Regions from separate parts of the Williamsia sp. Y844 genome, predicted to be linked through region 2. Evidence: predicted binding sites of a transcription regulator. Region 2 holds the regulator's gene; each other region holds the start of a gene.
The links. The regulator LexA, encoded in region 2, represses DNA repair genes until DNA is damaged. The targets are predictions, from matches to a motif close to CGAACANNTGTTCG.
Positions count from the first base shown of each region.

Region 1: AC1TQG_RS05730 (HNH endonuclease signature motif containing protein) is a predicted target of LexA. The motif match lies at 1,925-1,938, and genes of this name have one in related genera.
Region 3: AC1TQG_RS20325 (HNH endonuclease signature motif containing protein) is a predicted target of LexA. The motif match lies at 1,323-1,336, and genes of this name have one in related genera.

Region 1 is NZ_JBXCJB010000001.1:1,285,773-1,289,053, reverse strand. It holds gene clpB (ATP-dependent chaperone ClpB) at 1-1,828, shown strand, start outside; gene AC1TQG_RS05730 (HNH endonuclease signature motif containing protein) at 2,075-3,281, shown strand, end outside.
Region 2 is NZ_JBXCJB010000003.1:261,452-264,732, forward strand. It holds gene hflX (GTPase HflX) at 1-73, shown strand, start outside; gene AC1TQG_RS18035 (acyl-CoA dehydrogenase family protein) at 166-1,308, shown strand; gene lexA (transcriptional repressor LexA) at 1,411-2,130, opposite strand; gene AC1TQG_RS18045 (LysM peptidoglycan-binding domain-containing protein) at 2,321-2,827, shown strand; gene nrdR (transcriptional regulator NrdR) at 2,917-3,281, shown strand, end outside.
Region 3 is NZ_JBXCJB010000003.1:744,855-748,135, reverse strand. It holds gene AC1TQG_RS20325 (HNH endonuclease signature motif containing protein) at 1-1,262, opposite strand, end outside; gene AC1TQG_RS20320 (hypothetical protein) at 1,700-2,842, opposite strand; gene AC1TQG_RS20315 (cupin domain-containing protein) at 3,004-3,281, shown strand, end outside.

The DNA of each region.
Region 1 (3,281 bases), on a different contig from region 2:
GGGCTCGATGGTCGCCGGAGCCAAGTATCGCGGCGAGTTCGAAGAGCGCCTGAAGGCCGTTCTGGAAGAGATCAAAGGCTCTGCCGGACAGGTCATCACGTTCATCGACGAGCTGCACACCATCGTGGGTGCCGGTGCCACCGGCGATTCCGCGATGGACGCAGGCAACATGATCAAGCCGATGCTCGCCCGCGGTGAGCTGCGACTGGTGGGTGCCACCACGCTCAGCGAATACCGTCAGTACATCGAGAAGGATGCGGCCCTCGAACGCCGTTTCCAGCAGGTCTACGTCGGCGAACCGTCGGTCGAAGATGCCATCGGCATCCTGCGTGGACTCAAGGAGCGGTACGAGGTGCACCACGGCGTCCGGATCACGGACTCCGCACTGGTGGCCGCCGCGACGCTGAGTGATCGCTACATCACGTCGCGGTTCCTGCCGGACAAGGCCATCGACCTTGTCGACGAGGCGGCATCTCGACTCCGTATGGAAATCGATTCGCGCCCAGTCGAAATCGATGAGGTCGAACGTATCGTTCGTCGGCTCGAAGTCGAAGAGGTCGCGCTGCAGAAGGAAACCGACGCCGCGTCGAAGATTCGTCTTGACAAGCTCCGTCAAGAGCTCGCCGACCAGCGGGAGAAGCTCAACGAGCTCTCCGCCCGCTGGCAGGGTGAGAAGAACGCCATCGACTCGGTGCGTGACCTCAAAGAACGCCTCGAAACACTTCGCGGTGAATCGGAGCGGGCCGAACGCGATGGCGATCTCGGCCGGGCAGCTGAACTGCGATACGGCACAATCCCGACCTTGGAGAAGGAACTTGCTGCCGCCGTTGAGAAGTCGGGTGCAGATCCGACCGGCGACGTGATGTTGCAGGAAGAGGTCGGACCCGACGATGTGGCAGAGGTGGTCGCTGCCTGGACCGGTATTCCGGCCGGCCGCATGCTCGAGGGTGAAACCGAGAAACTGCTTCGGATGGAAGACGAACTCGGTTCCCGGGTCATCGGCCAGAAGCTGGCCGTCGAGGCTGTGTCCGACGCGGTTCGTCGCGCTCGGGCCGGTGTCGCCGACCCGAACCGGCCACTGGGCTCGTTCCTGTTCCTCGGACCGACCGGTGTCGGTAAGACCGAGTTGGCCAAGGCTCTTGCCGAGTTCTTGTTCGACGACGAACACGCCATGGTTCGCATCGACATGAGCGAGTACGGCGAAAAGCACAGCGTGGCAAGGCTGGTGGGTGCTCCTCCCGGCTATGTCGGCTACGAGGCCGGTGGTCAGTTGACCGAAGCCGTTCGGCGTCGCCCTTATACGGTGGTGCTGTTCGACGAGGTCGAGAAGGCGCATCCGGACGTATTCGACATCCTGCTGCAGGTGCTCGACGAAGGCCGGTTGACCGACGGTCAAGGCCGCACGGTCGACTTCCGCAACACCATCTTGATCCTGACGTCCAACCTGGGAGCAGGTGGCGACAAGGACCAGGTGATGGCGGCGGTCCGGTCGGCTTTCAAGCCCGAGTTCATCAACCGACTCGACGACGTCGTGGTGTTCGACGCGCTGACGGCCGAACAGTTGGTGTCGATCGTCGACATCCAGCTCGGACAGCTGGGCAAGCGTCTGGCGCAACGCCGGCTGCAACTGGAGGTTTCCGAGGACGCCAAGAAGTGGCTCGCCACACGCGGATTCGATCCGCTTTACGGTGCTCGTCCGCTGCGCCGGTTGGTGCAGCAGGCCATCGGCGATCAGCTTGCCCGGGCTTTGCTGGCCGGCAAGATCACCGACGGCGACGTCGTCCCGGTGACCACCAGCGACGACGGCGAGACGTTGGTCGTTGGCTGACCTGGCTGACCAATTGAACAAGAACCCCTGCACCCACATCGGTGCAGGGGTTCTTGCTTTTGGCGGGCACGAAGAGTGAGACTGTCGAGGTCTATTCGAACATATGTTTGAACCAGTGGTGATTTTGGGCTACACTGGTGTTCAAGCGCTTCCGAAATACGTGGGATTCCGAGAAATCACTACGGCTGTTCGTATTCGTTCACAGGGGCTGGGGGGTCCGGGGTGTCAGATCAGTTCGCTATCGACATGCCCACAAATGCTGCGCTGCTCGAGCTCGATGCTGCTGTTGAGCGCATCGCCACAATGGATTTGATGCCGATCTCTGATGAGGACTGCGTGCGGGTGCTTCAGCGCATCGAAACCTCGACGCGACGGTTGCAGGCCGCTGGTTTGCCGGTATTGCGGGAAGTGACTGTGCGACGGGCATTTTCGAAGGCAGGCTTCGGCTCACCGGTGGCGATGCTCAAAAACCTGTTTCGGCTGCGGCCCGGGGCGGCCCGTAAACGGCTGGAGGCAATGGACGCTCTGACAGCATCGGTGACGCCCAGTGGCGAGGTCATCGAACCGCGGTATCCGGAGACAGCGGCGGCGTTGAGGGACGGTGCGATCGATCTCGATCATGCCGCGATCGTCATGGACGTGATGGCCAAGATCCCCGCAAAGGTCGATGCGGAAAAGCGGGAGAACACCGAGGCCGCGATGGCCCAGTTGTGCCAGCGGTACACCCCGACAGAAGTGGAGCGGATCGGTGAGCGGATTGTCGAGTATCTCGATCCCGACGGCACGTTGACCGACGACGCGGACCGCGCCCGCCATCGCGGTCTGAGCCTGGGTAAGCAGTCTACGAACTTGATGTCGAAGATCACGGGTCATCTGGACCCGGTGACGCGCGCGTTGCTCGACGTGATGTTGACGGTCTGGGCCGCGAAAGGGATGAACAATCCTGGTGACCCGCTGTCCCCGTCGGGTGCGGTAGATGACCCCGCCTTGGACAAAGACATCCTGCAGGCCTCTGCTGACAACGACATTCGTAGTCAGGCGCAGCGCAATCATGATGCGTTGAAGGCCGCGTTGTTGTATTTGATCGAGTCCGGGCAACTGGGCGATTCGCACCGTGGTTTGCCGGTGCAGGTGATCATCTCGATGACGAAAGATCAGCTCGACGAATCGGTGCGACCTTCACCCGGTGCAGGCGTGGTCATCGACAGCGCCGACTACGACTACGACGATGACATTGTCGAGGTCGAGGTCGAGGTCGAGGTACCGGGCGAGATGGTGCCATGTGGAAGTCGGAATCCGGTGCAGCCGTACGGATCAGGTGTGGCGTACACGGCAACCGGAACAATCCTGCCCATCGGTGATGCAGTGAAGCTCGCTGTGCGCAGCGATAAATCGTTGGCGATCTTCGAGAATCACTCGAACGAGATCCTGTACTTCGGGCGGGCGCGTCGGT
Region 2 (3,281 bases):
GGAGATCGTCGCCAGTGTGCCTTCTGCGCTGGCCAGCCAGCTGGCCGAGTTCGCCGCATCTGATCTGTTCTAAAAATCCAGGCCTCCAGGCCCTTGGGCAGAATGTAGAATCCGGTTACAGTTACTGGCACGTCCGCGTTTTGACACCTCGTTATGGAGACCTTGATGGAACGTACGATTTTCGAGCCTGAACATCTTCTGTACCGCGATTCGTACAGAAGCTTCCTCGAACAGCATGTGGCGCCGTATCACGCCCGCTGGGAAGAGCAGAACATCGTCGATCGTGATGTGTGGATCGAAGCGGGTAAGAACGGCTTCCTGGCCGTGGACGCTCCCGAAGAGTTCGGCGGCGGCGGAGTCGACGACTTCCGCTACCAGGCCATCGTCTCCGAAGAGTCCGCCAGGGGTGGGTACAGCGGTTTGGGCTTCACCCTGCACAACGACGTCATCGCGCCGTACCTGCTGGAACTGACCACCGAGGAGCAGAAGGCGCGCTGGCTTCCGGGATTCACCTCCGGCGAGCTCATCACCGCCATTGCGATGACCGAGCCCGGAACCGGTTCGGACCTGCAGGGCATCAAGACCAACGCCAAGAAAGACGGCGACCACTGGGTGCTCAACGGATCGAAGACCTTCATCACCAACGGCATCAACGCCGACCTGGTGATCGTGGTCGCGCGCACCGACCCCGAGGCCGGCGCGAAAGGTTTCAGCCTGCTGGTCATCGAGCGTGGCATGGAGGGCTTCGAACGCGGCCGCAACCTCGACAAGGTCGGCATGAAGGCGCAGGACACCGCCGAACTGAGTTTCGACAACGTCCGTGTGCCCGCCGAGAACCTGCTCGGTGAAGAAGGCCTCGGCTTCATCTACCTCATGCAGAACCTGCCTCGCGAACGCCTGTCGATCGCTGTTGTCGCCGCGGCGGCGATGGAGCAGGTGCTGGAGACCACCGTTCAGTACACCAAGGACCGCAAGGCCTTTGGTCGCTCGATCGGGAACTTTCAGAACACCCGGTTCCTGCTGGCCGAACTGGCGACGTCGACCACGACGACCCGCGTCTTCGTCGACCACTGCATCGGTCTGCTGAACGAGAAGAAGCTGACCGTCCCGGATGCCGCGATGGCCAAGTACTACGCCACCGAGAATCAGGTGCACCTGGTCGACCGGTGTCTGCAGCTGCACGGTGGATACGGCTACATGCGTGAATACTCGGTCGCCAAGGCATTCCTCGACTCTCGTGTGCAGACCATCTACGGCGGGACGACCGAGATCATGAAGGAAGTGATCGGACGTAGTCTCGGGGTCTGATCACCCAGTGGTCCCCTGAACTCGAAAGGCGGGGTGTACCGGGATATCCCGGTACACCCCGCCTTTGATCTGTATGAGAGTGATCTGCCTCCGACTCGGAGGTCAGAGTCGACGCATCACAGTGACGACCTTGCCCAGGATGACGGCATCGTTACCCGGGATGGGATCGAACACCGGGTTGTGCGGCATCAGCCACACGGCGTCCTTGGTGCGCTTGAACGTCTTGATCGTGGCATCGCCGTCGATCATCGCCGCCACGATGTCGCCGTTGTCGGCAACATTCTGCTGGCGTACGACCACCCAGTCGCCGTCGCAGATCGCGGCGTCGATCATCGATTCACCGACGACCTTGAGCATGAACAGCGAACCTTCGCCCACCAGCTCTTTGGGGAGTGGGAAAACGTCTTCGACAGCTTGTTCGGCGAGGATCGGACCGCCGGCCGCGATCCGGCCGAGGACCGGGACGAACGTCGGCGTCGGCAGGGATTCGTCCGGTGCCTGAACCTGTCCGGCGGCTGTGGCCGGATTCAGATCGGTGTCCTGGATGTTCACCGCGCGAGGCCGGTTGTTCTCGCGCTGCAGGAAACCCTTGCGTTCCAGCGTGCGGAGCTGGTGGGCGACGGACGATGTCGAGGTCAGGCCGACAGCGTCACCGATCTCCCGGATGCTCGGAGGGTAGCCGCGCTCGCGGACCGAGGTGCGGATGACCTCGAGAACCGCTTTCTGGCGGGGGGTCAGTGAGCCCTCGGCGAGTGGTTCGGTGGCGACAACAGTGGTCGCGGTCCCGTCCGCCGGTGTCGGGGGCTGGGTTCTATCGGCCATCAGGTCCTCCAGTTCATGCGGTGTCGGGCGGGGTCCATGTCGACAAAGATAGTGCAAATGGTCACAAGTCTCAAACATTTGTTCGATCAGGCGTGGCGCTTTGTCGGAGGCCCGTGGTACTAATCGAACACTCTTTCAATCGAACGAGTGATCGAATAGGGATCGAACCGATGACCGAGGACTGAACCCCATGACTGCAGCCACCACCATTATCCGGCCGGCCACAGCTCGGCCTGTTCACCACCCCGAGAGCGGTACCCGCACGCGCACCACGCGCCCGGTACGGCCCGAGGACACATCACGCCCGGCCGGTCGCCGTCTGCCTGCGCAGCGCCGGGTGGCCGTCTCGTGTGCCGATTCGCGTAACTCCGAGCGGCGGATACCGACCGCTCGCGAGATGGTCTTCGCCCGCAGGCGCGCCTGGGCGGGCGCGGCGGTCGCCGGTGTCGGTCTGATGCTCGTGGTCGCCTTCATGACCTTCTTCGGCGGGGTCATGCAGCAGTCCGCGGATCCGGCCCGCGTCGGCACCGAGGTCGTCCGGGTCCAATCGGGGGAGTCGTTGGGCGCCATCGCCTCCCGCATCGCACCCGAGATGCCGACCGAAGCCGTGGTGGCGAAGATCATGGAGCTCAACGCCATGAACAACTCGGCACTGTCGGTGGGCCAGGCATTGGTCACGCCCGTCTACGCGAGGTAGACGTGGAGGGGCTGCAATCCCGGACGGTATCCTCGGAGTCACAGTGTCTGGTCACTCCGCCCAGGCCGTCGACCGTCGAGGATTCGTGCATGCATTGCCCGTTTTGCAAGAACGAGGACACCCGCGTAGTCGATTCGCGAGTGGCGGACGAGGGGCAGGCCATCCGTCGCCGCCGCGCCTGTTCGCAGTGTGCACGCCGTTTCACCACGGTGGAGACCGCGGTGCTCTCGGTGGTCAAACGGACCGGCGTCACGGAACCGTTCAGTCGCGAGAAGGTCATGCGCGGCGTCCGCCGGGCCTGCCAGGGCCGTTCGGTAGATGACGACAAATTGCAGCATCTTGCGCAGCAGGTGGAAGAAGCAGTGCGGGCATCAGGTTCGGCGGAGGTACCGGCCAATGAGGTCGGTCTGGCCATCCTCGGCCCGCTTCGCGATCTCGACGAGGTCGCATACCT
Region 3 (3,281 bases), 480 kb from region 2:
GCGGCCATCGAGTTCACATCGGTCAACCCGCCGTTGATCCACGGTTTGACGTGATGACCTTCCACCTGTGTCGCGGGATTGGTGCAGCCTGGGTGAGAACATCCCCGATCGCGGGCAAACAGCGCCAGGCGTTGACCTTTCTGCGCGGTCCGTTTGGCCCGGCCCAGATACAGGACTTCAACGGAGTGGTCAGCGAACACCGAGAGATATTTGTCGGACCGCGCCGCCAACTCCAGTGCGTCCCCGACCGGAATGTCCACCCCGGAAGCGGTTTTCGCGATCCCGGCACACTCTTCGAGTTGTTGTTTGGTCATCGTGATGATGATCTGCGCCGGCAGCCCCCGATGGGACTTGCCGAGCAGGTTGCATTCCAAAATGGTCTTCAGGATTGCCTTGAGCCCGTCGTGACGCATCTGGCCCCGCGAACGGGTGTCACGTTCGGCGGCTGCCTTCATCAACTCTTGATCTTGCTTCGGATCATCTGACGCGCCGGTGGGCGAGTAGGGGTCGGCCGGATTATTCATCCCCGGTGCGGCCCACACATCCATCACGGTGGTCAGCAACGCCAATGTTTCTGGATCGAGGGTGCCCGAGATTTTGGCCATCAGATCCACACCTTGATCGCCGATACTCACCGAGCGTCTGCGGGCCCGATCACTGTCGTCGGTCAACCGGCCATCGGGATCGACCCGGGCCAACACCTGACTGCCCGCAGCAGCCAGGCGGGTCGGATCGGACTCGACGGCTTCTTCGGTCATCCACTGATCGACCACGTCATACACGGCCGGATCAGCAGCTGAGGGGATCTGTTTGCGCACATCCAGCATCACATCCATATGCGAGGCGCCGATCAACCCTTGGGACCAGGCCTCTTCGGCGGCAGGGCATTTCGGTGCCAGCTCTTCGCCCTGCATCGTGTGGAATCGGCCGACAGCTTCCAGGCCGCGGATCCTGGACATGGTTTGGCCTTTGGTCAGCCGCAACTCGCCACGGGTGAAACCAAACTGCGATGAATACCCGGCCTTCGAAAACGACGACCGATCCGAGACCACCAACAAGTGTCGCAACCCGGCGAGCTCGAGCTTACGAGCGATCCGTTCATGCACCCGCACAAGCTCATTGACTTCCGCATCAGACATATCGGAATCAGTGCAGTCCGCGATATCGGCAACCAGCAACTCCAACTCGAGATATTTGCGCACCAACACCGGAACCGAAGAAGAACCAACCGCAACCTCGTCAGACGGATCGTCAGTCATCATGCCCCCCAGCACATCTGATCGCCAGCTTTCAACCAGGATACCCCGGAGAACGCGATGTGTCGAATGTTTGTTCGAGTCGTGGTTTGGTGTCTCTATGAGACAAAACCTCTGTGGAGTGACGTGTTGCGCGCGTCAGAGTCGCCGACCGAAGCGCTTCAAGGGCACTAGTGCCAAACAAGAAGGGCTCAGGGTCCGGCCTTGACCAAACTTGCGAGTGCAACCACCAAGATCCCGAGGCCGTTGGTTGCAGCCGCACGCAGGGATCAAGGCGCTGTGCCTTTTTCGCTAACTGCTGGAGACATGTTCCGACTTGCCCGCCCGCCAATCCATGACTCCCGCGCCGCCGAACGCGCCGGACTGATCGGCCGGACCTGAATGCCGTAGCTATGACGGTCCGGTGTGGCCATGCTCCTCCCTCGAGCATGTGGCCACCGAGCCTAGCCGACGCGTTCGGACGGTGTTGAGTTCACCTCGGCGGCATCGTCGGCGGGATCGTCGGCCGCGGCGACCGCTTCGGCGTGCGCTCTCGGGTTCGCGGCGCGCGCCCGCAGATCGAGGTGGTAGGAGATGATCGCCAGCGTGAACAGCCCGACCCCCAGGCCCACAAGTGCCCCGAACCCCTCGACGGCAAAGTCGACCAGCGCGTTGAGCAAGGTGGAGATCAGTGCGGCATAACGCAGGAACTGCAGTGGCCAGAGTTTGTCGGTGCGATTGCGGGCGATCATCGCCGGTACCGCAAGTGCCAATGTGGCGGTGGCGCTCACCAGGGAGATGACGCCGGCCGCGTCCCTTCCGTCGAGGTCGAGTACCAGGTTGTCGCTCTCGTAGTAGCCGTCGATGGTCAGCCCGATGACAGTGAAGACCAGGGCGACGAATGCCGAGAAGATCAGTAACCAACACATGATGGGAAGCCACCGGGGATTGAGTAGGAATCTCGGAATCAACCGAGGTGCCCACTGCTGCAATGCGTGGAGTCGGGCCGATGCGACGGGGGCGCTGATGAGCAGTTCTCGGATGTTCTGTGCGGTTTCCGGGTCCGCGTCGAGTTCCTCCGCTTGCTCCACCATGCGTAGAGCGAGTTCGCGGCGATGTGTCTGGAGGCCGCGGGCCACACCGTCGGCGGCGATGGCTGCCGCCGACGCGAGATTCTCGTTTGCGCTCAGTGGCCTGATCTCCCTCATGATCCGACCGATGATGATCACGACAACCACCAGCACGTACATGATCTCGGCCGACGGCCCATAGAAATAGTCGTTGTTCTTGGTGACGAACTTGCCGACCTCGTCGAGGAAGAGCCCGAACCCGATGCCGCCGAACAGGACCGTGGCCACCCGCGCCCCGTAACCGATAAACCACCAATTCACCAGCAGCGCAAGCATCATCAATCCGCCGCCGTACAGAGCGTGAGCGATGTGGAGGGTGCCGCCACCGACCTGCGGGTAGTCGGTCAACCAGAGATATGCCCTGGTGACCAGGATGGTGGCGATCGCGATGATCAGGAATGCCTCGGCCGAGGAGGTTCCCGTCGCATTACGGGTGAACAACCCGATTTTGGGCGCCTGGCGGACAGTCGATGTCACAGCATTCCTCGGCTCGTCGAAATATGTAGGCGGACAGTGGTGAATCGAATTGTAGGCGTGCGCCCCGCGCGGTATGTCGCCTTCATAAGGGATACAAGGGGAGATGTCCGTTTTTCTTTCGAAGTCGGGTGAGCTGCGGTAATCACGCATACGCTGTACTGATGATGAAACTAATCCGGTCGGTAACTGCGGTGGCGGCCTTGTCCTGTGCCGCACTGATGGTGCCGACCACCGCGAATGCAACACCCGGTGAGGGCATTTCTGCGGTGACGTACGCCGATATCGAGATCCCCGCCGATCTCTTGCCCTTCATTCCCGATGGTTTGCATGCGGTGGCCAAGCAGATCACCATTGCGCCTGGTGGAACTACCGGTTGGCATTACCATGACGGTCCTGTCGTGGGAATCGTGCAGGCGGGCACATTGACTCACCCCGGGCC